3 regions of the Rahnella sp. CJA17(1/100) genome follow, and region 2 is predicted to be linked to each of the others. Evidence: predicted binding sites of a transcription regulator. Region 2 holds the regulator's gene; each other region holds the start of a gene.
What was found. Region 2 encodes LexA, which represses DNA repair genes until DNA is damaged. Its sites were predicted from a motif close to TNCTGTATGTACATACAGNA; they were not measured.

Region 1: a site for LexA is predicted at 4,991-5,010, ahead of AACU55_RS08255 (YebG family protein). Genes of this name have one in related genera too.
Region 3: a site for LexA is predicted at 1,744-1,763, ahead of sulA (SOS-induced cell division inhibitor SulA). Genes of this name have one in related genera too.

What each region holds. Positions count from the first base shown of each region.
Region 1 covers NZ_CAWOJA010000011.1:420,021-431,009, reverse strand. The annotation lists gene AACU55_RS08290 (alpha,alpha-trehalase) at 1-110, shown strand, start outside; gene AACU55_RS08285 (LysR substrate-binding domain-containing protein) at 101-991, opposite strand; gene AACU55_RS08280 (sulfite exporter TauE/SafE family protein) at 1,099-1,824, shown strand; gene AACU55_RS08275 (YybH family protein) at 1,828-2,226, shown strand; gene AACU55_RS08270 (nitrilase family protein) at 2,270-3,259, opposite strand; gene AACU55_RS08265 (LysR family transcriptional regulator) at 3,374-4,249, shown strand; gene AACU55_RS08260 (GNAT family N-acetyltransferase) at 4,365-4,829, opposite strand; gene AACU55_RS08255 (YebG family protein) at 5,024-5,413, shown strand; gene AACU55_RS08250 (helix-turn-helix domain-containing protein) at 5,466-6,098, opposite strand; gene AACU55_RS08245 (M24 family metallopeptidase) at 6,233-7,627, shown strand; gene fhuE (ferric-rhodotorulic acid/ferric-coprogen receptor FhuE) at 7,847-10,057, shown strand; gene AACU55_RS08235 (glycoside hydrolase family 10 protein) at 10,128-10,989, opposite strand, start outside.
Region 2 covers NZ_CAWOJA010000083.1:211,668-222,656, forward strand. The annotation lists gene pspG (envelope stress response protein PspG) at 223-459, opposite strand; gene dusA (tRNA dihydrouridine(20/20a) synthase DusA) at 652-1,659, opposite strand; gene zur (zinc uptake transcriptional repressor Zur) at 1,923-2,432, shown strand; gene AACU55_RS24475 (CsbD family protein) at 2,592-2,801, opposite strand; gene dinF (MATE family efflux transporter DinF) at 2,991-4,355, opposite strand; gene lexA (transcriptional repressor LexA) at 4,654-5,262, opposite strand; gene AACU55_RS24490 (diacylglycerol kinase) at 5,382-5,750, opposite strand; gene plsB (glycerol-3-phosphate 1-O-acyltransferase PlsB) at 5,868-8,351, shown strand; gene ubiA (4-hydroxybenzoate octaprenyltransferase) at 8,452-9,318, opposite strand; gene ubiC (chorismate lyase) at 9,360-9,899, opposite strand; gene psiE (phosphate-starvation-inducible protein PsiE) at 9,989-10,396, opposite strand; gene pgi (glucose-6-phosphate isomerase) at 10,648-10,989, opposite strand, start outside.
Region 3 covers NZ_CAWOJA010000064.1:124,842-135,830, forward strand. The annotation lists gene yccS (YccS family putative transporter) at 1-913, shown strand, start outside; gene AACU55_RS21230 (TfoX/Sxy family DNA transformation protein) at 935-1,567, opposite strand; gene sulA (SOS-induced cell division inhibitor SulA) at 1,784-2,290, shown strand; gene ompA (porin OmpA) at 2,648-3,724, shown strand; gene matP (macrodomain Ter protein MatP) at 3,834-4,295, opposite strand; gene AACU55_RS21250 (AAA family ATPase) at 4,506-6,272, shown strand; gene fabA (bifunctional 3-hydroxydecanoyl-ACP dehydratase/trans-2-decenoyl-ACP isomerase) at 6,341-6,859, shown strand; gene rmf (ribosome modulation factor) at 6,998-7,165, opposite strand; gene pqiC (membrane integrity-associated transporter subunit PqiC) at 7,441-8,007, opposite strand; gene pqiB (intermembrane transport protein PqiB) at 8,007-9,659, opposite strand; gene pqiA (membrane integrity-associated transporter subunit PqiA) at 9,646-10,920, opposite strand.

The DNA.
Region 1 (10,989 bases), on a different contig from region 2:
ACACATCCCGCGAAGGCGGCGGCGGGGAATATCCGCTGCAGGACGGATTCGGCTGGACCAACGGCGTCGTGCGGCGGTTGATTGGTTTATATGGTGAGAATTACGACTGATTCCCGCATTCACCCTGTGCCACCAGCCAGCGTTCAAACGCCTGGTGGAGCAGGGTTTTCTGCACGCCCACTGGCGTCAGGGCGTGGTAATGGCAGGGCGCGACGGTAATCTGCGGGAACAGCGGTATCAGATTCCCGCGACGGATTTCCGCCGACAACGTACTGACCGGCCCCAGCCCGACGCCAATTCCTTCCAGCATCGCATGCAACGAAACGTGAAAATGATCGTAACGGCGAAAGCCGCTGACCGGCGGTTTCTCCAGTCCGGCCGCCGCCAGCCATAAATTCCAGTGTCCGGGACGGGTGAGGGTTTCAATGCGCGGACATTTCAGCACGTCCTCCGGCGTATCCAGCGGAAAGCGTTTGAGCAGCGCCGGGGAGGCCATCAGGCAATGGGTATCAGCCAGAAAAGGGATCGCGGAATATTCCGTGGCACTGGTTTCACGACGGATCAGCAAATCGTAATGCCCCACAATGTGTAACTGCTCGGTATTGGCCGTAGAGATTTGCAGATTTGCCTCAGGAAATTGCGTATAAAAATCATCAAGGCGAGGCAGCAGCCATTTCAGGCTCATGGTGGTTGGCACGCTGACATTGAACACGTTATTCCGCCCGCCATTACCGTAGCGCAGGGCGATATCCGACAGGGTATCGAACGCACTGCCCAGCTCGCGTGCCAGCGTCAGCGCATAAGGTGTCGGCACCCGCCGCTGGCCTTCTTTACGAAATAAATTCACCCCAAACCACTTTTCCACCCCCTGAATATGGCGGCTTACCGCGCCGTGCGTAATGCATAACTCCTGCGCTGCGGCGGTAAAACTCCCGGCATGGCAGGCGACAAGAAAGGCGCGGAGGGCCGTTATCGGGGGAAGGGCATGCATGGTCGTTCCTTTTTAATCACGATTATGTGACTTTTTATCACGGGTTACGCCATTTCCTAAACGCTATCATCGCCCGCATTCCCCCTGAGAAAAGGAAATGTGACGTGATGTATGTGGTGATTGCTCTGACGGGCATACTGGCGGGTGTGATCAGCGGCGTTGTCGGCACCGGCAGTTCCATCATGCTGTTGCCGGCGCTGACGTATACTTTCGGCCCGAAAACTGCGATTCCGGTGATGGCGATTGCCGCTATTGTCGGCAATATCTCCCGCGTGCTTCTCTGGCGCAAAGACATCAACATTCGGGCATTTTTGCTGTACGCCATGCCCGGCATCCCCGCCGCCGTTCTCGGCGCAAATACCCTGTGGGAAATGCCCGCCACGCTGTCGAATATGTGTATCGGCGCGTTCTTCTTGTTGCTGATCCCTTTGCGTCATTACGCCCGTTACCGGGCTTTTACCCTCAGCAGCGCGCAACTGGCGATGGCAGGCGCGCTGACAGGGTTTCTGACCGGTGTGGTATTTTCAACCGGCCCGCTGACCATTCCGGTTTTCGCCGGTTACGGGCTGGTGAAAGGCGCGCTGCTTTCCACCGAGGCTGCCGCCTCGTTCGCGATTTATTTCGCCAAAGCCTCAGCGTTCAGCGTGATTGGTGCAATGCCGTGGCCGGTGTTTTTGAGCGGCTTGCTGGTGGGTGGCACACTGACGACAGGGATGCTTATTGGCAAAAAATTTGTTATTAAGATGTCAGAGACATCCTTCAATCGCCTGATCGACATCATGTTATTTCTGGCGGCCATCTCTTTACTCTGGAACTCAGCAAAAGGACATTAACGGATGAGTACACACCCGATCCGCCAGGTTATCGAAGCCTGTGACAAAGCCATATCCGTCAGGGATTTTGACGCACTGATGGCGCATTATGCCGAAGAGGCGGCGCTGGTAATTAAACCGGGCATGATTGCCCGCGGCAAAACCGACATCCGCAAAGCCTTTATCGCCATCTCGGATTATTTTCAGGATCAGCTGGTGGTAGAACAGGGCGAAATGCAGGTGATTGAAGGGGCAGAGGATGCGCTGGTGATCATGGAAACGGTGCTGCATTTTCCCGACGGACAGGGCGGAAAGGTGACCACTACCCGCCGTGCCACCTATGTTTTCCGCCATGAACCGGACGGTCGCTGGCTGTGTACCATCGATAATTCATACGGCACATCGCTGTTGGATCAGGAATAAGGCTCCGCAAGGAGCCTTTTTCGCTTCATCAATCCACGGTGATTTAGCGTTTTGGGATCCCCGGTAATTCCTCAGAAAAACGTGCCGTCATTGCATCCCGCTCATAGCCCTGATATTCAGTCAGAATATGATACAAATCGGGTCTGCGGCCTGCCATCCAGCGCCTGCCGGTACTCATCGGGATCAGCGATAAATCCAGATCCGCGCTGACCATCGCATCCGCAGCAACCCAGGTTTCATCGACGATCCGGCCATAAGGGTCGAGGATCATCGCGTTACCGGTGCGTACTTCATCATCATCCGCACCGACGCCGTTACTGAACAAAATAAACATGCCGTTATCGTGAGCGCGTGAGGGCAACCAGCGCATCAGCCATTCCCGGCCGCTGGGACCTTTAAACGCTGCGGTAATCTCTTCTTTGCGTTCAGCACGCTGCTGCCACAATGCCAGCGGTATCGGTTTCATGCCGTGCGGGCTGCGTGAATGTGTGCCGCCGGTCTGATGCGGTGCCAGTAAAATATCTGCACCCAGCAGGGCGGTGGCTCGGGCATTCTCCACCAGATTGTTGTCCCAGCAGATGAGGATCCCGACCTTCACGCCCCAGGGGGTCCCGAACACGGTATAACTGTCGCCGCAACTGAAAGCCTCATGCTCAAAGGCGTGCATTTTGCGGTGGATGTGTACCGAACCGTCAGGCATGCAGGCGGCGTAGGCATTATACAGACGCCCGTCAGCGGCACGTTCGATAAATCCGGCGCCAATCAGCATCTGATGTTTCACGGCCAGCGAGCGGATCAGCGCAACAGAGGGGCCGGTGTCGGCTGGCTCCGCCAGTGCCTGAACGCCAGCAGCATCGAGTTTGGGCACGTGCCAGTAACCGGTGATACACATTTCCGGAAAGGCCAAAATATTGACGCCTTCAATAGCCGATTTTTCGATAAAACGCTCCATAATTAACAGGTTATATTTTTTGTTACCCGCCTGATGCTGAAATTGAATGACCGCTGCTTTGAGTGTTTTGGGGTCCGACATGATCTTCTCCATACGTCTTCAGGGATTTCGGTTGACGCTGGTATTAGAGCAATGCGACTGATAACTTTATAATGAAATGATTTCCAAATCTGATAACCCAATGGAATACATAAAGTGAACACACGTTTGCTCAGGGCTTTTGTCACACTGGCTGAAAAAGGGAATTATGCGCAGGCAGCACAGGCGCTTTCCGTTTCACAACCGGCACTCACCAAACAGATCAATCTGCTGGAATCGACGCTGAACGTGGCGCTTTTTGCCCGCGGACGACACGGCAGTGCGCTGACAGCCGCAGGCCAGCGGCTTTTGCCGGAAGCGGAGAAAGTATTGCGACAAATGGCCGCGTTTATGCAACATGCCAGCCAGGTTGAAAAGGGGGGAGAAGGGCTGCTGGCGGCCGGATTCGGCCTGTCGAGTTTCATCCTGGCGCCACAATGTATTGCGAAATTCCGCGCAGCGTATCCCGGCGTGGATATCACGCTGGAAGACCTGCCTTCCGCGCAGCAATACGACATGCTGCAACGCGGGGAACTGCACATTGGTTTTGTGCGTGTCCCGCCGCCTGCACCGCTCCGTTACCACGCGCTGTTTGAGGATAAACTGGTGCTGGTAGTGTCTGAAGATAACGGCGAGGATATGAGTGAACGGCTCAGGAACCGTCCGTTACTGCGTTTGTATACTGAGCGGGCGGGGGGTCTGAATGCGCAGACAGACCGTTTTTTACAGGAAAATCTGTTTCATGTTTCATCGGTTCAACTGGCGGAGGATATCCAGACTATTGTCGCACTGGTAGCGGCCGGCATCGGCGTGGCATTGCTACCCGAAAGCGTCGTGCATATTGCGCCGCCGGAGCTGAAAATACTTCCGCTCACCGGCCGTGCGACACGCTGGCAGGTGGGGATTGCATGGGACGCCCGGAATGAAGATGTCATTCGCGATAACTTTGTGCGGATGGTGACTGAAAATCTCAAAGCCGCTGCCTGTATATAGAACGGTCCGGAATGTGGCCCGCGCCATCAGGCCGACGGCGATGAGTTCACCAATGCGAAAGACCCTGGCCAGAATTCAGTTTCTGTTTCCAGCCCTGCGTTCAGGAAAGCCTGAACTACCCGTCTTTGTTCAGGTAAATTCCTGGCCGGGTGATGACCCAGGTGTAGTCAGGTTCGTTAACCGGTGTGTAACCAAACTTTTGGTACAACCACGGCGCGGTGGAAGTAAAGAGTGCCATCCGGCGAAGTTTTGCTGTGACCGGATGCGACTGCACACATTCGATCAGCCATGCGCCCAGATTTTTCCCCTGATAATCTTCCAGCACATAGACATCACACAGGTAAGCAAAGGTGGCGTAGTCCGTGATAAAGCGGGCGTAACCGATCTGTTTTCCGTCGTCGAACAACCCGAAGTTCAGGCTGTGTTCTGCGCCAGCGCGAACTGTCTGTTCGTCAATGCCCGGCGCCCAGCTTGACCGGGTCAGGTAGGCGTGAATTGCCGGAATATCCAGTTTTTGAAAGTCGGTAGTGATCAGATAAGTGTCTTTGGTCCAGTTGCATACAGCTTTCAGGTTTGTCACGGGAACCTCACAAGTTCGTTGAAAACAGGTCGTTTTCTACCTTACCGGCTCACGCTGAGAAATTCACCCGCGTTATAGTGGCCAGGGTATTGTGCCCGGCCTTTGACGCGCCGCACTATAAAAATCAGGCCGGATGATGTATCCTGCACTGATTATTGGTATGCTGTATATAATTACAGTATAAGGAGCGAATCATGGCTGTTGAAACAAAATTTGTTGTGGTCAGAAAAGGTGAAGAGAAAATGACTTTTGCCAATAAGAAAGAAGCAGACGCTTACGACAAGATGCTGGACATGGCGGATGCTTTTACTGAATGGCTGTTACAGAGCAATATCGGGATGGATGAAGCACTGGCGGAAAACATTGCACTTCACCTCGCCGAGCAGAAAGACACCGTCCAGCATATTCTGCGCACCAGCAAATTGCCGGAAGCAGAAATCGCACACCAGCCCGCCGCTGAAACGCCAGCAGAAGCAGAAGAAGTGGTCGCAGAAAACGTGGCTGTTGAAGAAAATGCTGCCGAAGAAAATGTTGCCGAAAAACCTGCCACGGCCAAAAAAGTCCGTGCGGTAAAAGCCGCGTAACAGAGAGAACAGCGTGCGTAACGGCACGCTTTCTTCCCCCCTGATACCACGCTCAGTATTTCAGTGGCAAACGGATCACTTCTTTCAGAATACCGTTGTGCAGCCTCACATATCCCCCCTGTTTCAATTGTGAAAGCACTTTCATGATCGTGCTGCGTGAAAGGTGCGTCTTAAGCTGAATGTAATGGGCAGCAGGAATATTTTCGCGTATTTCCGGCGGTTCTTTCATGAGTTCCATGAGCTGGTGGCGCAGAATTTCATAGGATGTCGGTGCCGTCAGCATTGTGCTTTTGACATAGAGATTGTTGGTCATCCTGAAAAAGTGCTTTGCCATTGGCTCCCACAACTCCAGACGATCAATCAGGGCATGCATCTCCGCCACGGTGGAGACGGCAATCTCAGATTCATCCTGCGCCTGAATAAACATTCTGGCCTCTGAGGGCACCGCACCGCCAATACCAATGATGCCCGGCACTGACAACGTGCCTATCAGCACAGGTTCGTCGTTATGAAAGGTTTTAAACCAGCCTTTACGGATGAAATAACAATAAAATTCCCCCTTCTCATACAGATGGAAGCGCGAGCCCGCGGGGACAGTACGGAACTGGAGATAGGGAATAAGCTCGGCAAATAGCTCAGCGGTAGCCTGACTGAGGTCTTTGCCCTTATCACTCTCGGTAACCATCGTTATTAACCTCGTCAGGCAGCAACAGCAGGGAATTACCTTAAATTTAGCAGAGTTCCCTGTCCGGTGAATGCGGCCTTAAGAAGCCGTTTGAGGCATAATCCTCTTTCCCCCGCCATGCAAAAGGACACGCAATGAAAGCTGAACATGAGTATTCACTGAAAACCCTCCCGGCTCCCGCGACTTACCCTCATATTTCCACCCCGGTATTATCCGATGAAACCATGGCGTCACGCCTGCGTCATATCCTTCACGCGATGCAACAGCATCAGCTCGACAGCCTGGTGATTTATGCCGACAAAGAACACGGCGGCAATTTCGAATATCTTGCGGGTTTTATCCCGCGCTTTGAAGAAGCCTTGCTGGTGGTGCGCGCGACCGGTGAGCTGACTTATGTTATGGGGAATGAAAATCTGAAACTGGTTCCCCATGCGCGCAACGCCGGTCGCTGCCTGCATGCGCCGGTGTTTTCCCTGCCCAACCAGCCGATGAAACATCATCAGCCGCTGCACGATTTGCTTAAATCTGCCGGTATTACTGACGCGCAGCACGTTGGCATCGCAGGCTGGAAACTGTTCAGATGTGACCCTGTCACGGATAAAACCACCTTTGATGTGCCCGCGTTTATCCTCGACGCAGTCCGAAAGGCCGCAGGCGTGGCTGGAGATGTGGTAAACGCCACCGGTCTGTTTACCTCGCCAGAAAACGGTGCACGGCGGATTAATACCGCTAATGAAGTGGCGTTTTATGAATACGGCGCCAACCTGGCCTCCACTCAGGTGCTTGCGGCGCTGGATACGATTGCACCCGGCAAATCAGAAAAAGAAATCGGTCAGTTACTGGCAGGAGAAGGCCAGCACGGGAACGTGATTATGATTGCCGCGACGGGTGAGCGTTTCGCCCATGCGAATCTGTATCCTTCCGACAAAACTATCCGGCATGGCGATAAGTTTTCGCTCACCGCCGGATACAAAGGAGGCCTCACCAGCCGTGCGGCGTATGTGGTGGCGGCGGAAAATGAATTACCGGAAGAGGTTTCGGACTGGTTGCAGCGGCTCGCGATACCCTATTACCACACGGTAGTAACCTGGCTTGAAGCACTGCGCATCGGGCTGACCGGCGGCGAGCTTTATCAGCTTGTTGAGCAAACGCTGCCACAGAGCATCTATCACTGGCATCTCAATCCCGGTCATCTGGTTGCAGATGAGGAGTGGCTGTGTTCTCCGGTATACGGTGGCTCAGTGATCCCGTTTGAAAGTGGCATGTTGTTTCAGATTGATATTATTCCGTCATTACCCGGCTATGGTGGCAGCAGCATCGAAGATACGGTAGGGCTGGCAGATGAATCACTGCGAAAAGAGCTGGAAACGCAGTTCCCGGAGGTCTGGCAGCGTATGGTCACCCGTAAAAAATACCTGACGGACGTGCTGAGTATTCGCCTTTCCGAAGACGTGATTCTGCTTTCCAATACTGTCGGTTACCTGCGGCCTTTCCTGCTGGATAAGTCGCGGGCTTTGGTGCGGACGTAAAACAATTTGCCTCGCCATTAAACCCGGTGAAGTTCTTCGCCGGGTTCTTATTTTCCTCTGAATTTTTTGCATTCATAATTTGTTACTTATTAAGATGAATCCTCTGCGCGACAGGGTTAATGTTAATAATTACTATTCACATTCTCATTTCGAGCTGTTCTGGTTAAAACAATAAATAGAAACAGACTCGCCCTTAAAAAATTGCTATGGGAATGTGTTATGTCTTTGAATGGCAGGGTATATGACGTGCAGCAGGGTGCGTTAAAGGTAAGAAAAACATTTACGGTTTCCACACTGGCGCTGGCGATTTTTGTTCTGGTGAATCCGGTGCAGGCCGCTGAAACCGGCAGTGGGACGACAGGCACCGCGAATACCGCCGCATCCGGCTCGCAGCAGGATATGGTGATTGAAGGTTCGGCGACCGCCGCTGCCAGCGACGGGCAGGATTACGCGGTTAAAACCACCACTGCGGGCACCAAAATGAACCTGACGCCGCGCGATATTCCGCAGTCGGTCAGTGTGATCACCAAACAGCGCATGCAGGATCAGAACCTCCAGTCGGTGGGCGACGTGCTGAATAACACCACCGGCATCTCGACGGAAGTTATCGACAGCGAACGCGTATCTTATTTCTCCCGCGGTTTTTACATCAATAATTACACCTACGACGACATTCCAACGTCCGTCAGCGACACCTGGAATTTTGGTGATGCCGCCGAAGACACCGCGATTTATGACCGCATCGAAGTGGTGCGTGGCGCCACAGGCCTGATGACCGGGGCGGGCAATCCGGCCGCCTCTGTCAACATGGTGCGTAAACACGCCGACAGCAAAGAATTCACCGGCGATATCAGCGCCAGTTACGGAAGCTGGAACAAACAGCGTTACGTGCTCGATGCTTCCGGCCCGCTGAATCAGGAAGGTTCGGTGCGCGGGCGCGTGGTAGCCGGTTATCAGGATCAGGACAGCTGGCTGGATCGCTATCACAAGCGTAAAAAATTCTTCTACGGCGTAGTGGATGCCGATGTGACCGATAACACCACCGTGTCGCTCGGTTACGATTATCAGGAAAATAACACCGGCAACCCGACCTGGGGCGGCCTGCCAACCTGGTACACAGACGGCTCGCGCACGCATTATGACCGCAGTACCAACACTTCCGCCGACTGGACGAATTATGCCATTCAGTCGCGTAAAGTGTTCGCCAACGTTAAACATGACTTTGATAACGGCTGGACATTCCGTGTAAACGGCACACATGGCGAGCAAACGTTTAATGATAAATTGCTGTATCTGATGGATTTCCCGGATCACACGACGGGCACTGGTCTCAGCGGTTTTGGCAGTAAAGACCGTGGCACGCGCAAAGTGGATTCCATCGACACTTACGCCACCGGGCCGTTTGAACTGTTTGGCCGTCAGCACCAGATGGTGGCTGGCGTCAGTTACAGCCGCCAGCACAACCAGACTTACAGCGCAGACGGTGCCCTCGACAGCGACACAATTGGCAGTTTTGGCAACAGCTGGAACGGCAATGTCAGCGAGCCGGAGTGGGGAGACTGGTATCTGAATGCGGACGATGTCATCCGCCAGAAAGCCGGTTATTTTGCCACCCGCTTCTCACTGGCGGATCCGCTTTCGCTGATCGTTGGCGCACGTTATACCCAATGGAGCACCAATGGCAGCAGCGGCAGCATGAGCAAGAACAACATCACGCCATACGGCGGTCTGGTGTATGACATCAACGACACCTGGTCGGCATACGCCAGTTATACGTCCATCTTCCAGCCGCAGACTGACCGCGATATTAACGGCCATTATCTGTCCCCAACCACCGGGAAAAATTACGAAACCGGGCTTAAATCCGCGTGGATGGACGGTCGTCTGACCGCCACAATGGCAGTATTCCGTATCGAACAGGATAACGTGGCACAGGAAGATGGCAGCAATTATGTTAACGGCTCCAGCGAGCAGGCGTATGTCGCGGTCAGCGGCACCGTCAGCAAAGGCGCTGAGTTTGAGATCAACGGCGCGGTGACCGACAACCTGCAAATGACCTTTGGTGCGACGCGTTATGTGGCGAAAGACGAAACCGGCAGCCGTCTCAACAGCAATATGCCGCAGACCCAGCTGAAATTATTCAGCCGCTACCAGCTACCGATGATGCCGGATCTGACCGTCGGCGGCGGTGTAAACTGGCAGAACCGCACCTTCCAGGATGCCACCGGGCCGGACGGCGAAACGCATCGTGTATCGCAGGGCAGCACCGCGCTGGTGGACCTGTTCACGCGTTATCAGGTGACAAAACAGCTGTCCGTGCAGGCCAACATCAACAACCTGTTTGACCGCACGTACTACTCGTGGCTCAGCGATTACGCCGTTTACGGTGAACCGCGCAATGTCTCGGTCAGCGCAAATTACACGTTCTGATATGAAGGTTTAACGCGTAATAAAAAAAAGGCACCGCCTGCGTGTTCAGGCGGTGCCTTACTGTCTTATTTCAGCTTCCCCAGCGGCTTTTCAGGTAACGGACCGCGTCCAGCGTCTGCGGCTGGTTGAGGTAGTTTTCGCGGAACAAAATCGTGCCGTTAATTTGCGGTACGGATTCATTCATATCGAGCTGTTTCTTCAGCTCCGGCACGCCGCCGCTGACCATCCAGTCCGGTTCATTTTTGGACGGTTCACCCACTTTATACAACGCCACACCAATGTAGAGCCGCGTATGTGTGGGCTTGACCACATTTGCCCACCAGTTTGCCAGCACGTCATAACGCGCCGCCTTGCGGGAGAATGGCCAGTACAGTTGCGGCGCAATATAATCGAGCAAACCTTGTTGCACCCACAGGCGGGTATCCGCATAGGCTTCATCGTAAGCCGCTGCGCCGGAAGTTTGTGAACCTGCCGGATCATGCGACACGTTACGCCAGACACCCGCCGGACTGACGCCAAATTCCACACCCGGTTTCAGCTGTTTTATGGTGCGTGAAACCTGCTCAATCAGCATCTGGGTATTGTGACGCCGCCAGTCGGCTTTTGAAGCGTAACCCTGACCGTACTTCCGGAACGTCAGGCTGTCATCCAGCGAGGAACCCGGTGATTCGGAATAAAAATAATCATCAAACTGCACACCATCGACAGGATAACGCGCCACCACTTCCGCCACGATGCTGGTGATCCAGTCGCGCGCCTCAGGAATACCAGGGTCCACCACGAAACGATCCCCGGAGGTTCGGATCCAGTCGCGGTGCAGCACAAACACGCTGGCAGGGTGCAGTGGCAATGTCTGATTCAGTTCCGCCACAGTCGAAGGTTTGGTGTTCACCGACACACGGTAAGGGTTAAACCACGCATGGACTTTCATC
Region 2 (10,989 bases):
CGGTTTACAGCCTGCTGGCTGCCAATGAATTCCATCCTAACAGTCACCCATGTTAAAAAATATGATTTATGCATTTTGACCGCACATTCTGATCTAGCTTGTGATCGCTAGCACATAAGCAAAAGTTATCACTGCAACGGTTACATTTTTTTGCGCTCAGAATACGGTCAGCAATCCCCATCATTTCATGCAGTTACGGAAACCGATAAAGTGAAGCTGTTATTACGGCAAGCGACGGCGACGGTATTTTGGCTCATCAGGCCGGAAAAATGTCCGGTAAATCCAGACCGCAAGCACGGCCAAAAGCAGCCACGGCAACATTTTTACAACAATCGCCAAAAACCCACCCAACATCATCAGAGCAAATGCCACGACCAGCGCCGCAACCATACCCAGTAAAGAAATGCCGGTCAGCATCAGCATAAAGAAAAAACCAAGCACGAAGAGAATTTCCAGCATCGGGTGCTCCTTAATAAGCCATGTGCGATAAGACGTAGCGTCCAAACACGCATTAACCATTACAAGAAACATGCCAGTGTGATGGGATAAATAATTGATTGAATGATAAGGAAAAAATAATTCGCAGGCACGAATGGCCTGCGAAAAGATAGTAAATTTGACTAACAGATAGTGATTTTACTCACCCTGTTTTTATGCCTGTGCCACCACTTCCTGCGGCTGAGCAACCATCTGCAACGCCTGTTCGACCACATCGATGCCCGCGCCGGCTTTATGCGCATTCTCACTCAGATGACGACGGAACTGACGCGCGCCCGGCACACCCTGGAACAGACCAAGAATATGGCGGGTGATGTGACCGAGGTAAGTACCTTTGCTCAGCTCCGCTTCGATATACGGATACAGCGCGCGGATAATATCCGGCCCGGTTTTCAGCGGCGCATCAGAGCCGAACAGCTCGCGATCCACATTCAGCAACAGGCCCGGATTCTGGTAAGCCTCACGCCCCACCATCACGCCATCCATATATTGCAGGTGCATTTTGGCTTCTTCGAGGGTTTTGATACCGCCGTTAATTGCCATGGTCAGGTGCGGAAAAACACGCTTAAGCTGATATACGCGCGGGTAATCCAGCGGCGGAATTTCACGATTTTCTTTCGGACTGAGGCCCGAAAGCCAGGCTTTACGCGCATGAATAATGAAGGTATCGCAACCGCCGTTTTCTGAAACCTGACGGATGAAATCACACAGAAATTCGTAGCTGTCCTGATCGTCAATACCGATTCGGGTTTTAACCGTGACCGGAATTGAGACTACGTCGCGCATGGCTTTGATGCAGTCAGCCACCAGCGACGCCTGACCCATCAGACAGGCACCAAACATGCCGTTCTGCACGCGATCTGACGGGCAACCGACGTTGAGGTTAATTTCGTCATAACCACGTTCTTCCGCCAGTTTTGCGCAATGCGCCAGATCAGCCGGATTGCTGCCACCAAGCTGCAAAGACACCGGATGTTCTGCATCGCCAAACCCGAGATAATCCCCTTTGCCGTGAATAATGGCGCCGGTCGTGACCATTTCGGTATACAGCAACGTCTGGCCGGTCATCAGCCGGTGAAAATGGCGGCAGTGGCGATCGGTCCAGTCAAGCATCGGCGCAACGGAAAAACGCTGGGCGGAAAAGGGAGTGGTCTGGGGCATTACGTGTTGAGTTTCTGACATCGGCCTGACATTCGCTGAAGGGGTTCGTGACGCTCCCCCCGGCTTCGCGCCAGAGGGAAGGTAATCGCTGATTATACCACAGAACAAAGATTCGGCATCTTGTGCCGCTGAGCAGGCGGATGCCGACGTTGCATCACATCTGAATGGCGCATAATTCGTCGTTTTGGTGCAAGCATGATAAAATCATCGGTGGTCGCATGATGTGGCCTATTCATTCCAATCTGCGCTCAGAGACCGTTGCTATGACCCTGAATAATCCGGAAAAATTACTTTCACAAGCTGAAGAACTTTGCCAGCAGCGCAATGTTCGCCTGACGCCGCAGCGGCTGGAAGTACTGCGCCTGATGACGCAACAACCCGGTGCGATCAGCGCCTATGACTTGCTGGATCTATTGCGCGTAAGCGAACCTCAGGCGAAACCACCGACCGTTTACCGGGCGCTGGATTTTCTGCTGGAACAGGGATTTATTCACCGTGTTGAATCCGCAAACAGCTATGTTCTCTGCCATCATTTTGAAGAGCCAAGTCATACTTCTGCGCTGTTTATCTGCGACCGCTGCGGGTTAGTTACCGAAAAAACCACCGACGGCATTGAAGAGCGTCTGGCAAAACTGTCATTAGAATCCGGATTTGAGCTTCGCCATTCCGTCGTTGAAGCGCATGGCTTATGTGCAGAATGCAAAGTAGTAGAAACCTGCGACAGCCATGACCATTGCGATCACGACCACAGTATTGTGGTGAAAAAACGCTGAATAATCGGGTTTTAAGGTTTTGAAGGTGACTCGTAAGAGGGGGGATGTTTTGTACAGAGAAGAGGTTGGGTACATCCGTGTACCCGTATCCTGAAGCGTTCCGGGTAGGAGCAGCTAAATCTCAGGATACGTCACTGGCACGCGAGGGGGAGTCGCGTCTTACCAGTGATATTTGTTTTTGGTTTCCCATTCATTGAGCTCTTTCTCGGCCTGATCTTTTTGATAGCCGTAACGCTCCTGAATTTTACCGACTAACTGATCACGTTTACCTTCAACCACTGTCAGGTCGTCATCAGTCAGTTTGCCCCATTGTTCTTTCACTTTCCCTTTGAACTGCTTCCAGTTACCGTCGGCTTGGTCCTTATTCATAAAATATCTCCTGTTACCTTGGGTTTTATGAACTGCATTTCGTCTTGCAGCTCGTCCTTAACACTTTAAAGGTTAGTAGAGAATCTCGATTAATCCTCCCTAAACAGGGATAAAAACCACTATTAGGATTAATCTAAAGCATGAAATAACGACAAAGCTGCGCTTATTTCTTTGAAAATAGCTGAAAAATCAGTGCGACGGAGACGAAAACCATGTGTCATGCCGCCAGTAACGACGCCATATCCAGCCCAGTGAAATCCCGCGTAACCCGAGGAATACCGTCAGCGCCAGCCACAACGCATGATTGCCCAGCAGCGGTAAAGTGAACAATGTCAGCCCGAACCCCAGCGCCGCCACCAGCATGCTGTTTCGCATATCCCGCCCACGCGTTGCGCCGATAAACATGCCATCAAGCAAATAGCACCAGACAGCCACCAGCGGCAGTATAATTTGCCAGCCAAGATATCGGTCCGCCAGCTCACGCAATTCCGGTAATGATGTCAGCGCATCAATGATCGCCCCACCCGCCAGCGCGTAAATCAGAGCAAAAAACAACGCAACCAGCCCGGCCTGACGACACGCGGCATGCCAGACATTCAGCAGTTTTTCGCGGTTGCGGGCACCGAATGCCTCACCGGAATGCGCTTCGATAGCATAAGCAAAACCGTCAAGTGCAAACGCGGTAAATGTCAGCAGGTTCATCAACACGGCGTTGACCGCCACAATGTGGCTGCCCAGCCGCGCGCCCAGAACGGTTAGCGATGCAAAGCAAAGCTGCAACAGTAATGAGCGCAGCATGATGTCGCGGTTAAGCCCGAGAAGACGGCGCAAATTACCACGCCACGCGGAGGTGATTTCTGCGCCGGTGATACCGCGTCGTTTCATCACCCGCCAGACGAAATACAGCCCGATGAGTAGCGTGAAATACTCGGAGCTTGCCGTCGCCATGGCTGCGCCACGCACGTTCCAGCCCAGCCCGATCACCAGCCACAGATCCAGAATGATATTCAGCAAATTCCCGGCAATCAGCAAAATCACCGGCCCGCGAACGTACTGAATGCCGAGCAGCCACCCGAGGATCACCAGATTCGCCAGTGAAGCCGGGGCGCTGAACCAGCGGATTTCGATAAACAGCCTCGCCTGTTCAAGCACGGGCTGACTGCCGCCGACAATGTGAAACGCCAGCTCCATCAGCGGATGACGGAATACCACAATAATGACGCCCGCCAGCACAGCCAGAAGGAAGGGTTGTACAAAAGCACGCGCCAGAAGCTGATTATCTTTCGCGCCCAGCGCCTGAGCGGTCATGCCGGTGGTACTCATCCGCAGAAACAGTAAGAGCATAAAAAGGAAAGTGGTGATCATCGAACCCACAGCCACGCCGCCGAGATAATCCGGGCTGTCGAGATGACCGATCACTGCGGTATCCACCAGGCCGAGGAGCGGCACCGTGATATTGGAAAAAATCATCGGCAATGCCAGCATCCAGAGCGCTTTATCGGCAGGGCTTAAAAAGGTGTTTTTGAGTGTGTGTCGCAGGGAATGATGTTGCATAGAGAATCTCATGCCGGAGGTTCAGGTTATGCCTGTAAATGACATCGCCCCGAAAGGGGCGATGATGAGAGAAACGCATTTCTCTTTGAATTCACATGGATGCCAGAGGCGGCCGCCATCCATATTCAATTAGTTTTAGTCTTGTCTATCTGACACAGCAATTTCTGACTTAGTCATATCTGACCGAGTAATTCGCGTTATATCAAGGCGGCAACTAAGCGAACGCCGGGAGCATACACAAGTATGTGACCGGGGTTCGCGAAGGCAGCCAACGCAGAGATAGCTCGAAGTACGAAGGTCAGATCCAGTCGCCGTTGCGGATAACACCTACGGCTAAGCCTTCAATGCTGAAATTCTGCTCGCGCAAATCCACCACGATCGGCTGAAACTCGCTGTTCTCTGGCAATAACTGCACCACACTGCCTTGTTTTTTCAGGCGTTTCACAGTGACCTCATCATCGATACGGGCCACCACAACCTGACCATTACGCACGTCTTGCGTTTTATGCACGGCCAGCAGATCGCCGTCAAGGATACCAATATCACGCATCGACATACCGCTGACACGCAGCAGGAAATCGGCGCTCGGCTTAAACATTGCCGGATCGATCTGATAGTGCCCTTCGATATGTTGCTGCGCCAGCAGCGGTTCACCGGCGGCAACGCGGCCAATCAGCGGTAAACCTTCTTCTTCTTCCATCAGCAGACGAATGCCGCGTGATGCACCGGAAACAATCTCAATAACACCTTTACGCGCCAGCGCTTTAAGATGCTCTTCCGCCGCATTGGGAGAACGGAACCCCAGACGTGATGCAATCTCTGCGCGGGTTGGTGGCATACCGGTGGTGGAGATATGATCGCGAATAAGGTCGTAGACCTCTTGTTGTCTGGTCGTTAAAGCTTTCATTCCGCCCCCTGGTTGTTTATACAGTCTTGCTGTGAGTATATACAGCTAAACGGTCAATGAAAACCTAAGATTGAATAAAAACAGGGCATAACGTTGATTCCTGGAATGCAGATTCCAAATCAGAACCATCGCGACCAAAAGATGCTGACCCAGACAAAAATCGCCAATATGATGGTCAGAAGTACGGCAGCAGAGCCGATATCTTTTGCGCGACCAGAAAGCACATGAAACTCAGGCCCGATGCGGTCTATTGCACATTCCACCGCGCTGTTGAGCAATTCCGTGACACAGACCAGCACGACGGATCCCACCAGCAGGATACGTTCAATGGTGCTGACATCAAGCCAGAAAGATAGCAAAATTAACGGGATAGCGACGCTGGCCTCCTGGCGAAATGCCGCTTCGTTTTGCCATGCCGCTTTGAATCCTTTCCAGGAATAGCCGGCCGCTTTATAAATTCGGGTAAATCCGGTGACTTGGTTCGCCATTTGGGGTACTGATCCTTAGAGTGTTTGCAGCATTTTAGCTTTTATATGACCACAGATCTCCACGGATCTTTCTGGTATCCTTGCGGCGAAATTGCTAACAAGAGGCTTCACGTTTTTATGTCAGGTTGGCGTAGACTTTATTACACATTATTGAATTTACCACTCTCATTGCTGGTAAAGAGCAAGGTCATACCTTCAGATCCGGTTACCGAGTTGCATTTAGACCCGACGCGGCCGATTTTGTACGTATTACCTTATAATTCCAAAGCCGATTTGCTGACGTTGCGTGCGCAATGTCTGGCGCAGAATCTGCCTGATCCTCTTATTCCGCTGGAAATTGACGGCACCCTGCTACCAAGCCATGTCTTTATAGCCGAAGGCCCGCGCGTATTCTCTTATTACACGCCGAAGCAGGAATCCGTAAAGCTGTTCCACGACTACCTTGATTTGCACCGCAATAATCCGGATTTAGACATTCAGATGTTGCCGGTGTCGGTAATGTTTGGTCGTGCACCGGGCCGTGAAGGTCAGGACGACACGCCGCATCTGCGCGTGCTGAACGGTATCCAGAAATTTTTCGCAGTGCTGTGGCTGGGGCGGGACAGTTTCGTCCGTTTCTCCAATACCGTTTCCCTGCGTTATATGGCGACGGAACACGGCACAGATAAGACGATTGCTCAAAAACTGGCACGTGTGGCGCGGATGCATTTCTCCCGTCAGCGTCTGGCTGCGGTTGGTCCGCGTCTTCCGGCACGTCAGGATTTATTCAATAAATTGCTGGCCTCAAAAGCCATTGAGAAAGCGATTGAAGACGAAGCCCGCAGCAAGAAAATTTCCCACGAAAAAGCCCAACAAAACGCCATCGCCCTGATGGAAGAGATTGCCGCTGACTTCTCTTATGAAGCCGTGCGCCTCTCTGACCGTGTGCTGAGCTGGACGTGGAACCGTTTGTACAAAGGCATCAACGTTAATAATGCCGAGCGTGTACGCCAGTTAGCGCTGGACGGTCAGGAAATTGTGTATGTGCCTTGCCACCGCAGCCACATGGACTATCTGCTGCTGTCTTACGTGCTCTATCATCAGGGTCTGGTACCGCCGCATATTGCCGCCGGTATCAACCTGAATTTCTGGCCGGCTGGCCCGATTTTCCGCCGTCTGGGTGCGTTCTTTATTCGTCGAACCTTTAAAGGCAACAAGCTCTATTCGACAGTTTTCCGTGAATATCTGGGCGAACTGTTCAGCCGCGGTTATTCGGTGGAATACTTTGTGGAAGGGGGGCGTTCGCGAACCGGGCGTCTGCTGGAGCCGAAAACGGGCACGCTGGCCATGACCATTCAGGCCATGCTGCGCGGCGGTTCACGTCCGATTACGCTGGTACCGATTTACATCGGTTATGAGCACGTTATGGAAGTGGGTACGTACGCGAAAGAATTACGCGGTGCGACCAAAGAGAAAGAAAGCCTGACGCAAATGCTTAACGGGTTGCGCAAGCTGCGTAACCTCGGCCAGGGTTACGTGAACTTCGGTGAGCCGCTGCATCTGACCACTTACCTGAACCAGAACGTGCCAACCTGGCGTGAAGCCATCGACCCGATCGAAGCACAACGTCCAAGCTGGCTGACGCCGACAGTGCAGGATTTGGCAGAACAGATCATGGTGCGCATCAACAATTCAGCGGCAGCCAATGCCATGAACTTGTGTTGTACCGCGCTGCTGGCCTCCCGTCAGCGTTCACTGACACGCGAACAGCTGACCGAGCAAATCGACTGTTATCTGCAATTGCTGCGTAACGTGCCTTACAACGCGGATTCGACGGTGCCTGATCTGACCGCTGACCAGTTACTTGATCACGCGCTGAACATGAATAAGTTCCAGGTTGAGAAAGACAACATTGGCGACATCATCGTTCTGCCTCGCGAACAGGCCGTGCTGATGACGTATTACCGCAACAACATCCATCATATGCTGGTGTTGCCATCACTGATTTCAAGCATTGTGATGCACCACCGCCAGGTCAGCCGCGCGGAATTACTGCATCAGGTCGAACTGATTTATCCGATGCTCAAAGCCGAACTGTTTATGCATTTCGATACGCCTGAGCTGCCACAAGTGCTGGATGTTCTGACGCTGGAACTGGCGCGTCAGCAAATCATTCACCTTGAAGATGATGAGCTGACACTTAATCCGGCCCGTATCCGCACCCTCCAGTTGCTGGCGGCTGGCGTACGTGAAACGCTGCAACGTTACGCGATTACCTTCTCCCTGCTCACCAATAACCCAAGCATCAACCGCGGTGCACTGGAAAAAGAGAGCCGGATTATGGCGCAGCGTTTATCCGTGCTGCACGGTATCAATGCCCCTGAATTCTTCGATAAAGCCGTGTTCTCGACGCTGGTCGGCACACTGCGCGCAGAAGGCTATATCAGTGACACCGGCGATGCCATTCAGGAACAAACGCGTGAGATTTACCTCATGCTCAGCGACCTGATGACACCGGATATCAAGCTAACTATCGAGAGTGCGGGAATGCCTTCTGAGCTGCCGCAAGCAACGGAGCCACCGGCTGAACCGAAGATGGATGTACGCGATACCGATCATTAACCCGTATTAGCGCCAGACATCAGATTAAAAAAAACAAAACGCCCGGACTTTTTACAGAGTCCGGGCGTTTTTTTAATTGTTGTCGCGCAGGCTAACTCACTTAAAAATTGAAGCCTGACAGGCTCATCAGAATACCGAGGAACAACACCAGCCCGACATAATTGTTCTGGCGGAAAGCCAGAAAACAGGCATCACGTTCACGTTTAGCAATCAGCTTTTGCTGATGCACAAACAGCGCAGCAGCCAGCAGCAACGACCAGTAAAACGGTGCGCTGAGCTGGGAAAGATGACCGACAATGCTCATCAGCACTAACGTCGCCAGTTGCAGCAGCCCGATAATCAGCGTGTCAAAACGTCCGAACAGAATCGCTGTCGATTTCACGCCGATCTTCAAATCATCGTCACGATCGACCATCGCGTATTGCGTATCGTAAGCCACCGTCCAGCAGATATTTGCCACGAACATTAACCAGCAGCTAAGCGGCACACTTTCGCTCACAGCGGCATACGCCATCGGAATTGCCCAGCCAAACGCCGCGCCCAAAACCACCTGCGGCAGATGGCTGACGCGCTTCATGAACGGATAAATCCATGCCAGCGCCAGTCCGGCGAGAGACAGCCAAATGGTCATGCGGTTAAGCAACAGAACCAGCAGGAATGACACCAGCACCAGTCCGGCAAATAATATTTTCGCCTGCTTGCCGGTGATCGCCCCGCTCGGCAATGGCCGGTGAGCGGTGCGTTTAACGTGACCATCAAACTTACGGTCAGCGTAGTCATTCACCACGCAACCGGCGGCACGCATGAAGAACACGCCCAGCACGAAGACCAGCAAAATCTTCGCAGACGGCATTCCCCCCCCCGCGACCCACAATGCCCATAACGTTGGCCACAACAGCAGCAGTGAGCCAATCGGCTTATCAATGCGCATCAGGCGACAGTAATCACGCCATGTGCCCTGCGTCATACTTCCTGACACTCTCTGTTCTCCTTGTTGATTAGTGTGACTCATGCCTTGCTCACTTTGCCCTCAGGGCGGTGAACCGGCGAATCCGGGAGGAAAATTTCGGTCAGCAGCAGCGGCTTGTCAGACAAACGCAGGCGGGAACGGCGCGCCCATAATTCTCCCTGCTCACTGTGTAACTGGCCTAAATGAATGTAATCGCGGGACAAGTTGTTCCCGCTAAACAGATAGCGCCCCAGCGGCACCGTGCCTAAATCGACCAGCGCCAGATCCGGCCCGGTCAGCGTTTCTTCAGGAATGACCGTGCGCCCCAGCAGCCAGGGTTCGGCATCGCCAAACAGCACGATTTCTCGGATCCAGTAACGGGCACTTTCCGGCAACTGCTGTGCTTCGCTTTCACCCAGTTCTTCGCGACTGACAAAACATTCATTTTGCGGTTTCACGGTGACGGTAACACCCTGCTTTTCAAACCGGCGGGTCATGGACCCCATTTCCATCAGCCAGTCAGCCACATCCGCAGGCACCTGCGAAGGGTCGTCAAACCAGTGGATCGGGGATGGTTCGGGGGAATGGGGATCAGACATCAACGGCTCCGTAATGAAGGCATTCATACCTCCAATGAATTATCTGCCTCGCATTCTAGCGCATCAATGCGAGGCAGTAATTGCCTGATTTATTCGCGGCGCAGACGTTCGCTATTGGCCAGAAACAGTGTCACGACCAGCACAAGGATCGCGCAGGCGTAAACCAATGTGTCATAAGGACTTTTGTGGTCGACGATGATCAGGCGGATAATCGCGGTGATGCCGATGTAAATAAAATAGCGTAACGGGAAATGATAGCCCGACGAAAAATATTTAATAATCAGGGCAATAAACTCAAAATAGAGGAAGTAAATTACAATCCCTTCAATGAGCAGATATGACGAAGACTGATCGTTATTCACGAACAACACCATTGCTAAATGATAGGTTTCGCGCCCGATAAAAATCATCAGGATCGCGGCCAGTCCTAATAAGAATACGTTCAAAATTCGCTGCATAATGACGGATATCATTAATGCCCGTTTTGATCCTGCCATGTGATCTACATCCCACTTTTGTTATTAATCCCCGCAGAATACCACAGAGTCAGCACAGGAAAAGCGCCATTAAAAAAGGGCCAGCCGGTGAAGGCTAACCCTTTTATTGAGAAATATTTCGACCTGTCCCTCTAAATCATTCGGGCTGGATCAAGGCGGCAAGGGAACGAAGCCCCGGGAGCTTACATAAGTAAGTGACCGGGGTGAGTTCACGCAGCCAACGCTGAAACAGTCTGAAGGATGACGAGGGATTAGCGCCAGTTTTTGAAGCGGTTAATTAAACCGTTCGTGGAACTGTCGTGGCCTGTCACTTCTGAGCTACCTTCCAGTTCTGGCAGGATACGGTTTGCCAGCTGTTTGCCCAGTTCTACGCCCCATTGGTCGAAGGTGTAGATGTTCAGGATCACGCCCTGGGTGAAGATTTTGTGTTCGTACATCGCGATCAACGCACCCAGGCTGTAAGGCGTGATTTCACGCAGCAGGATGGAGTTGGTCGGACGGTTCCCTTCGAACACTTTGAACGGCGCAACATGTTTAACGTCTTCTGGTTTTTTACCCTGATCGGCGAATTCTTTCTCGACAACATCCAGAGA
Region 3 (10,989 bases), on a different contig from region 2:
CAGCGGCTTAAATCACGGCTATTGGATCTTGCTCACCAGTCTTTTTGTCTGTCAACCAAACTACAGTGCGACCCGCCGGAGGTTAGCTCTGAGGATAATCGGAACACTCGCCGGTATTGCTCTCGGGATCCCTATCTTGTATTTCGTTCCGTCCGTTGACGGACAAATGATTCTGATCGTCATCAGCGGGTTATTGTTCTTTGCGTTCCGCACAGTGCAATACGCGCAGGCCACAATGTTCATCACCCTTCTGGTGTTGTTATGCTTCAATTTGTTAGGCGAAGGATTTGAAGTCGCTATCCCGAGAGTAATCGATACGCTGATTGGTTGTGGTATCGCCTGGGCGGCAGTGACCTTTATATGGCCCGACTGGAAATTCAGGCAACTTGATAAGGTGGTCAGAAAAACGTTCGATGCTAATTGCCGTTATCTTGATGCTATTCTGGTGCAGTACCATCAGGGGAAAGACAACAGTCTCGAGTACCGTCTGGCCCGCCGCGATGCGCATAATTGCGATGCCGAACTGGCGTCCGTGGTGTCGAACATGAGCTCTGAGAGAAATAACGAACCGTCGACACTCGAAGCGGCGTTTCGCCTGTTATGCCTCAATCATACAATGCTGAGCTACATTTCAGCGCTGGGTGCCCATCGCGAAAAACTCAATGATGCCGAAACCCTGAGGTTGCTGGATGATGCAGCATGCTGCGTTGACGGCGCTTTGCATCATCTGCCTTCTGAAGCAGAACGCATCCAACACGCGCTCGGTGAACTCACTGCACGTATTCAGATGCGTACAACGGATATCGACAGTAAAGAGCAGCTCGTGCTTCAGCAAATTGGATTACTGGTGGCTCATTTGCCTGAGCTCACCAGTCTTAATACTAAGATCCTGCCGGCACAAAATCGGCTCTAATTGCAGATAACTTACGCAAACTTAGTGCACAACCGTTGATAGCTGCTCTTGGTGATGGTTAAACCAGTGAGTTAATGACTCTCTGGATTCCATCGGCAAAGCGGCTTCATGGAAGCCCAAAATTGCCCCTTCGAGTGCCATCAGTAAATTAATCCCTAAATTCTTTTTTTTAATGGCACACAGTTTGAGGTAGGTATGGCAGGCACCCTGTAACCGCAAGTCCCCCGAGTTCTCAATGCCGACTTGCCAGAGCATCCTTTCGAGCGCCAGCGAGAGATTGGGTAAATCTTTCAATCGGACCGCTTCGTTGTTTTTTTTCAGCTCTATATCCCGCAACATCCCTTGCAACGATAATCTGCCCAGCTCGCACAGTGCCTGGTGATCACTCCATTGCCGGGCACTCACTTTGAAATAACGCAACTGCACATCCATGCCTCGCTTGCGATAGGTCAGCCTCTCCATCTTTTTGCGGCGAAAATGAGTTTCGGTTTCTCCGGTCGCTCGCAAATAGAGTTCACCATCAGAAACCAGGGCGAACATGACGCGGTCAGCGGACAAGCTCATCCCCCCAAATTGGGTGCGGGAACGAATATTGCCCAACGGGGCAAAAATCTCCAGACACTCAAGCACTCGTTTTTTTGATTTGTTTATCATTGCGTTATCCTTTTCACGTTAATCCCTTGCTTCCACTTTGAGTTACCAAAACAGCTAAAAGCAAAATACGCAATCTTATGAACTCCAACAAACATAAAATGCCGTTACAGCCTGTTGCCTTCAAAATTTGCGAGATATCTTGGAAAAATTGGGTTGATCTTTGCTCACCGCCAGAGTACTGTACATACATACAGTAACTCACTGGAGTACATCATTATGCGAACTCAATACCATACAAATCATCATTTTAGTCAGCTTGCTTTGCCCGTCACTCCGTCACAGGTAAATACGTCTGCATCCTTGAATAATGGTCTGATCACTGAGTTCGTCTATAGTGCGAGCCAACCTGATTTTGCGCAGTTATTACTGCCCTTACTGCAACACCTGGGTATGCAGTCTCGGTGGTTGTTGTGGCTCACACCTCAACAAAAACTGAGCCGTCATTGGTTATCTCAGTCAGGTCTGCCGGTGGATAAGATGGTGCAAGTTAATCAAATTACGGCGATGTCGACGGTAGATGCGATGGAGAAAGCCTTGCAGACGGGTAACTACAGTGTCGTGTTGGGATGGCTTCCGGATTTGAGTGATACTGAGAGGGAAAGATTGCAAATTGCAGCACGCCAGGGTGGTGCTTACGGCTTCATAATGAGACCGACAAATGAACAGAATTCAGCTTGTGGACATCATTCCACAGTAAAAATTCACTCTTCCGTATACCATTAGTTCAAAATAGGAATCTTCCTATGAAAATAATGCGGAACTTAGTGATTTGTGCTGAATAATGCCTGCAAGCCAGTAAAAACGGGCTTCCTGAATGCAGATTAGTGCCAGATTTTGTCAGCAAATTGCCAAAGCCGTTAAGAAATGTGTCCGTTTTTCCCTTTTTTTCCACGGTGTTAACACATCAAGCTTGTAAGTTTCGCGCCACGTTGTAGACTTTACAACGCCAAGGTTGCTCGATAATGCCAACGTAAAGTGGCAAGTTCTGAAATGAAGCAATAATCTTGGCGTAAGGATTTTAACCAAGGGCTTAAAAAGCTTAAAGCTCAATTGCCTATTTGGATGATAACGAGGCGCAAAATGAAAAAGACAGCTATCGCATTAGCAGTGGCACTGGCAGGTTTCGCTACCGTAGCGCAAGCCGCCCCTAAAGATAACACCTGGTATACCGGTGGTAAATTGGGCTGGTCCCAATACCATGACACTGGTTTCGCAAACGCTTACAACGGTATCGGCAACGGCCCTACCCACGAAAGCCAACTGGGTGCAGGTGCGTTCTTGGGTTACCAAGCGAACCAATACCTGGGCTTTGAAATGGGATATGACTGGCTTGGCCGTATGCCTTACAAAGGCAGCGTAAATAACGGCGCGTTCAAAGCACAAGGCGTTCAGCTGGCTGCTAAACTGAGCTACCCGCTGACTGACGATCTGGACCTGTACACCCGTCTGGGTGGTATGGTTTGGCGTGCAGATGCTAAAGGTAACTTCAACAACGGTGCTAATGGTCGCGTAAGTGATCATGACACTGGTGTTTCTCCACTGGCAGCAGTTGGTGTTGAATACGCAGTAACCAAAAACTGGGCTACCCGTCTGGATTACCAGTGGGTTAACAACATTGGTGACGCGGCTACCGTTGGTGCACGTCCTGATAACGCAATGCTGTCTGTAGGTGTTTCTTACCGTTTCGGTCAAGATGAAGCAGCTGCTCCAGTTGTTGCTCCAGCACCAGCTCCAGCTCCAGTTGTAGAGACTAAGAAATTCACTCTGAAATCTGACGTTCTCTTCAACTTCAACAAAGCGACTCTGAAACCAGAAGGCCAACAGGCTCTGGATCAGCTGTACAGCCAGTTGAGCTCTATCGATCCTAAAGACGGTTCTGTTATCGTTCTGGGTTACACCGACCGTATCGGTTCAGAACAATACAACCAGAAACTGTCTGAGCAACGTGCTCAGAGCGTAGTAGATTACCTGGTATCTAAAGGTATCCCTGCTAACAAGATCTCTGCACAAGGCCAGGGTAAATCTAACCCAGTTACCGGTTCTACCTGTGACTCCGTTAAAGGCCGTGCTGCTCTGATCGACTGCCTGGCACCAGACCGTCGTGTAGAAATCGAAGTTAAAGGCTACAAAGATACTGTTACTCAGCCACAGGCTTAATAACACGCTTTAGCTTTTGCTACAGATACTAAAAACCCCGCCATGGCGGGGTTTTTTTTATGCCTTCGGTCAGAGCAAATAGCTGACTCCCTGAGACGCGAAAGCAAATCTATCCAATATCTTTCTTGCCGAGTATTTGTTCTAAATCTTCTTTCAATGAAGACATCTGATTCGCGTATTTCTCTTTACGCTCGGCATCTTCAAGCAGCTGAATGATTGTGTCAGAAAGCGTGACACCACGCCTTTGTGCCAATCCCGCTAAACGCTGCCAGACCAGAAATTCTAAATCGATAGATTTTTTGCGAGTGTGCTGATGCTCTGCATTGAAGTGACGCTTACGGCGTGCACGAATCGTTTGCTTAAGACGATTTTCCAGCGCCGGATTCATATTATTAACAATCCAGTCTGACACTTTGACCGGCTCGTTTTCCAGGTTGAGAAGTTGATTCACGGATTCCTGGGCAGCGCTGTTTTCCAAATGGCGGGTGATCCGCTCACCTTCCCGGTGTTTTTTCACCAGATACTTCCATTTCCAACCACTTTCGAGATTTTCCAGTTGCTGATATTTCATCGTGAACTCTTCGGTGACCACGTAACTTTACTAAGCATAACAGCTTTAATTCAATTTTCACCCCAAATAAAACCGCTTATTTTGGTTGTTTTTTGCCCACCTGTACAGCAATGTGCACTAAGACCAATTCCGCTACGACTCTCATTGTATGCAGCCGGATTTATTCTTGTATAATCGCACTTTCCCTCTTTATAGAAAACAGCTAACACATTGACCAATAACCGACTTGACTGGCAGCTTTTACTGCCCGACTCCGCGCCTTACGAGGCAATCTTTGCAACGGCTGCCCAGTTAGCCCCTGTCGATTTTGCAGGAATTCAGCCCCGGCTGGAAAATGGTTTAACGCTGTTTTGTCATCCCCGCTCACGTGTGCGTTTTATGACGCTCAAGGCGCAGGAAAATCGCGAATACTTGTCACGCATTAAGCAGGTGGTCAGCGACTTACTACCTGAACCGGCGGAAGTCACGGGTAACCGTTACCATATTGAAGGCAATAAGGTAACGCTGCTGGCGGCGAAGACAGCGGAAGATGCATTCGCGGCGAAATCGACCTGCCAGTATCGTGAATGGGTTGAACCTGAACAGCTGTTCGGGTGTGTGCGCATTTACAAAGACCAGATCCAGCTGGAACCGGGATTGGTACACCAGGTGAATGGCGGTGTGCTGGTACTTTCCATCCGTACCCTCATCGCGCAGCCTCTGATGTGGTTGCGTCTGAAACAGATGATCACCGAAGGTCAATATCATTGGGTCTCACCAGATGAGACGACACCTTTACCTGTGACAGTCCCTCCGATGCCTTTGGATATTCGCCTGATTCTGGTCGGTGACCGCTTATCGCTTGGTGACCTCAGTGATATGGAGCCAGAGTTGGTGGATTCTTCCATTTATGGTGAATTTGAAGCCGACCTGCCGCTGACGGAAGAAAGCGATATGGAAACCTGGTGTGGTTATGTCAATACGCTGGCTGATGAGCTTGAGATCCCACGCCTGGCCGCTGATGCATGGCCCGAGTTTCTAAAAATGGCCATTCGTCACAGCACCGATCAGGGCAGTCTGACACTCGATCCGGTATGGCTTAACACCCAACTTAGCGAAGCTGCACTCTATAATGAAGACGAGTTGCTGAGCGTTAAGTCTCTTGAAGCGGCATCCGGTGCACGTGCATGGCGTGAGAGTTATCTCCAGGAGCGTATGCAGGATGAAATCGAACTTGGACAAATTCGCATTGAAACAGAAGGCGAAGTTGTCGGGCAGATTAATGGCCTGTCTGTACTGGAATATCCGGGGCATCCGCGAGCGTTGGGTGAACCTTCCCGAATTAGTTGTGTCGTACATGCCGGCGACGGCGAATTTACCGACGTCGAACGTAAAGCCGAGTTAGGTGGTAATCTGCATGCCAAAGGCATGATGATTATGCAGGCCTTTCTGATTTCCGAGTTAGAACTCGACCAGCCTCTGCCCTTTTCCGCCTCGATTGTATTTGAGCAGTCTTACGGAGAAGTGGACGGCGACAGCGCTTCACTTGCTGAACTCTGCGCACTGATCAGTGCGTTGTCGATGCAGCCGATCAACCAGCAAATTGCGGTCACCGGCTCTGTCGATCAGTTTGGGAATGTGCAACCTATTGGTGGCGTAAACGAGAAAATCGAAGGTTTCTTCGAAGTTTGTCAACGTCGCGGTTTGACCGGTAAACAAGGGGTCATTCTGCCAACCAGCAACGTGCGCAACCTGTGCCTGCATCCGCAGGTTCTGGACGCCGTTCGCGAAGGCCAGTTTCATTTATGGGCAGTTGATAACGCAGCCGAAGCGCTGCCTATCCTGACCGGATTGATTTACACAAACGAAGAAGAAGCTGAAGAAGAGCGTCCGAGTCTGCTGGGATTAATTCAGCAGCGTATTGCGCTGGCGACATCGCAAGGCAGCCCGCGTTATCCGTGGCCTCTTCGCTGGTTGAACTGGTTCAATCGCAGCTGATCGGAGTTGTTCAGCTTACAGCTGTTCGCTAAACTTCGCCCTTCATTAAAATAAGGCTTACATAGAACATGGTAGATAAACGCGATTCCTATACGAAAGAAGACCTCGTAGCTTCTGGCCGCAGTGAACTGTTCGGCGCTGGTGGCCCTCCGTTACCATCAGGCAATATGCTGATGATGGATCGTATCGTAAAGATGCAAGAAGACGGCGGCACCCATGGCAAAGGCTATGTTGAAGCTGAATTAGATATCAACCCTGATCTGTGGTTCTTTGGTTGTCACTTTATTGGCGATCCGGTAATGCCTGGTTGTCTGGGTCTGGATGCCATGTGGCAGTTAGTGGGCTTCTATCTGGGCTGGCTCGGTGGCGAAGGCAAAGGCCGCGCACTGGGTGTAGGTGAAGTGAAATTCACTGGTCAGGTTCTGCCAACCGCGAAGCTGGTCACCTACCGTCTGAACTTCAAACGCGTGATCAACCGTAAACTGATCATGGGCGTTGCTGATGGTGAAGTGCTGGTTGATGGTGTGGTAATTTACACCGCCACTGATCTGAAAGTGGGTCTGTTCAAAGACGCTGCGGCTTTCTGATAAAGCCCTGCACGACGTCTGAAAAAGGGTGAGCCTCCGGGTTCACCTTTTTTATGTCTGCTGTACGGGCACTCTGCCCTGCAAACAAAAACCTCCGCGCATAGCGGAGGTTGTTCCTTATTCTGACAGGGTAGCCGCTTAAGCGGTAACAGCCCTGTCCTCCATGGCTTGTCGCCAACCCCCGAGCCAGTGTGATCGGGCATCTAATGATTGGTACGGACAAATCTCTTTTGAGCGTCCGCCAATACCTGCTTGATATCCACGTGATTGTGCCCGTTCCAGGCGATCGCGTTTTTGTCTCTTCATGCCTTGTATCCCTCATTATTCAGGTCAGGTGGAAAGAAAACAGTGGCCCGCTTCTGCGTCCACATCTAACAAATAGCTGCAATATGAGGAGAGGTCAATGCGCAAAATTCACGCCAATGTCACATTCGTGAGCTATATTATTGGATTGTGCACAAAATAATCGCGCCAGTTAATCCCTCATCTGGCTGATCCCCATAAAAAAATCCCGGTGTCTGTCAGGTCAGAAACCGGGATTTTTTATCTTTAACTTAAAAAATATTAAGCTTAAAAAAACGTCATCTTATCTGCGCAGCAATCTGGCCCACTTCTTGCTGCCAGCCGGTAGCCAACGTTCTGACCAGCGCGTCATAGCCATCTTCGTTTTGCTTGAGATTCAGGGTGAAATCACGCTGAATCATCTGCCCGTTGCGTGTCAGGCTCCAGCTGCCACTGACGATCACAATACCGTCATAGCGGCCATGGAAACCGGTGACATTAACGTTCAGCACATCCTGATCGTCGGTATTCGCCGCCTGAGTGGAAACCAGCGAGCCCGGCAAGTCCCGGCGTAAATAGGTGACCAGTGCTTGCTGTAGTTGCTGATCCAACGGACTGGCCCAGAGATTATTCTGGGTCAGCGTGTACTGCACATCATTGGTCTGATATACCAGCCCTGACCCTGCCAGATAATCAGCAACACTCACCCGCTCAACCCACAGATGCCGCTGTACGGCACCTGCAGACATCACGCTACCTGTTGTTACGGTGCTGCTCAGCACAGGCAACTGGTAGTAGGTTTTCTGATCACTGCTGCTACAGGCAGTCAGGAATAATGCTAAGACGACAGGTATCCATTTCATCATTATTTGGCCTTCTTCGGCTGAGGATCATCTTGCCCTGGGGCAGCGAAAATCAGTGCGTTACTTTTCTGATTCAGCGTTTTCAATACCGGTTGCAGCTCACGCAGGGTTTTATCCAGACTCTGCATATCGCCGACCAGATTGCCGTACGCCGGCGAACCAGGCTGGAAGCCTTTCAGGCTGCGGTTCAACTGAATCAGCGTCTGCTGCATATCCTGAGGCAGATTTTTCATCTCTTTACTGCTGACAATCGCGTTCAGAGACTCAATCGTTTTCTGCGTTGACTTCATCGTCCTCTGACTTTCAGCCAGCGTACTTGTCGCTTCGCGCATCATCGGTTCGATTGGCAGATTGTTGATCTTATCGAGGGTTGTCATCAGTTTTTGCTGAATCTGTGCAAAGCCTCCACTCACCGTCGGCAACAATTTATGCCCGCCGATTTCCAGCGGCCCTTTCCACGGTTTCTCATTCGGATAGAAATCCAGATCGATATACATCGCCCCTGTTAACAGGTTGGCGGATTTCATCGAAGCACGCAGACCCTGAGCAATACCGTCACGGATATGATCTTCAATATTGAAATTACTGCCCAACAGTTGAACGAAGCGATCGGGTTCAATGCGGATCAGCACAGGAATGCGATAATCGTCCGACATCTGCTGTTTCACCACATTCATCGGATAAGGCACTTCGGCCACAGTACCCAGACGAATACCACGGAATTCAACAGGTGCGCCAGGTTGCAGACCGCGAATAGAATCCGAGAAGAACATCACGTAATCCGTGTGACGGGTATACAGCGATTCCTGAATGCTTTTCTGATCATCAAAGAGCCTATAACTGTCACCATTTTTGGCTTCGTTGCCCTGCGTCCAGCCATTCGGAATATCAAAGCTGACACCACCACTAAATAACGTGGTCAGTGACCCCATTTCGACACGCATACCGGCGGCAGACATATCGAAGTTCACGCCGCTGTCTTTCCAGAAACGCACGTTGTCAGTCACCAGTGTGTCGTAAGGCGCACGGATGAAAAGCTGGTATTTGATGTTACGTGCTTTCGGATCAAAGTGACTGGTTTCCACCGTACCGACCTGGAAACCCCGGAACAACACAGGGTCGCCTGGACTCAGCTGACCGGAACGCTCACTTTCCAGACTCACGCGGATCCCTTTCGCATCAGGTGACGCCAGCGGGGGGGAGTCATCCAGTTTATATTCTGATTTTTCTCCCCCCTTGTTACCCGGCTGCAGCTGAATATAAGCGCCAGACAATAATGTGCCCAGACCGGAGATGCCTTCACGTCCGATTTGCGGTTTCACTACCCAAAAAACAGAGTCCCCGCGCAGCATTTTTTCCATGCCGGTGTTCAGTCGTGCTTTGATGATAACTTGTTGTAAATCATCGCTAAGCGTAACGGACTCTACTTTACCGACATCGACGTTACGGCTTTTGATGGTGGTTTTGCCACCTTCGATGCCCTCAGCGGTGGTAGTGATCAGCGTGACTTCCGGGCCCTGATGGCTGTAGTGATAAAACAGGATCCACGCGCCAATCAGCGCAGTGACGATCGGTACGATCCACACTGGCGACCAGCGTTTAATTTTCTCTACTTTGGCAGTTCCGTCATGCTCTGCCATGTTATTTCCCGCCATCTTGTGGCTCCTTTGTAGACTTCATTCCAGCACGATCCCAAATGAGCCTTGGGTCAAATGTCGTTGCGGCAAACATGGTGAGGATAACTACGCCGGCGAACAGCAGCGCGCCAATATCCGGATAAATACTCATCAGTTGCCCCATTCTCACCAGCGCCGCCAGTACCGCAATAACAAACACGTCGATCATTGACCAGCGGCCAACGAACTCAACCACCTCGTAAATGACATGTAATCGTTCCCTGTCGATCTCTTTATTAGAGTTCGCATCCCAGCATAGCCAGCCAATAGCGATCATTTTGAGCGTCGGCACCATAATACTGGCGATCAAAATAACCAGAGCCACGGGATAGGAACCTTCGCTCCATAACAGCGCCACCCCGGCCATAATCGTAGACGGTATCGGATTACCCAGTACCTGAGTGATCATGATAGGCAACAGATTTGCCGGGATATACAGCAGAACGGAGGTCACCAGCAGAGCCATTGTCCATTGCAGACTATTTTTACGCCGTGCATGACCATGGGTTTTGCAACGGCCACATTCTTTCTGATCAACCGGTAAAATTGCCATGCAGCAATGACAGGATCGCAGACCCTGACGCAGACCGCTTTCTCCCATGCGCAGTGGCTGATCTACCGCCGGAGCAGGTTCGATGTGCTGCCATATCCAAAGACGGTCCGTGCACTGAAAGGCACGCAATTGCAGAAGGCAAAACAGGACATAGGGATAAAAACTGCTGCCCACGCCCACGTCGCCATAAGCCATGAGTTTCACGAAACTGACCAGTACCCCGGCAAGGAAAATCTCGACCATACACCAGGCTTTCAGTTGGAATAAGGTCCGGGCAATGACAACTTTCCAGCGAACGGGAATATTGAAACTCTGGCAGAGGATGATAATGGACAGCATGCAAATGGCCGGGAGCAGTTGCACCACGATCATGAATAACGACGCCATGCTGGCATAGTCTTCTGAAACCAGAACCTGAGGGATTTGCACCAGCGTGACTTCGCTGCTCAGCCCGGCAACATTCATATTGACGAAAGGAAAGAGATTGGCCAGCAACAGCATGAACAACGCGCTGATGGCATAACCGACAGGACGTCTTCGAGGCTCATTCCAGCGGGAGGTTAGCGTAGTGTGGCAACGGGGACACACCGCTTTTTGCCCGATGTGCAGGCCGGGTATTGCCACCAGCATATCGCATTGGGGACATAATATGTGCGGGTCATGATCATGGGCGTCAGAACACACTATCGACTCCTCAACAGCGGAAAGACTACGAATATCGGCAACCGGCCTTCCCTTTATCCGGTTGCCAATCAT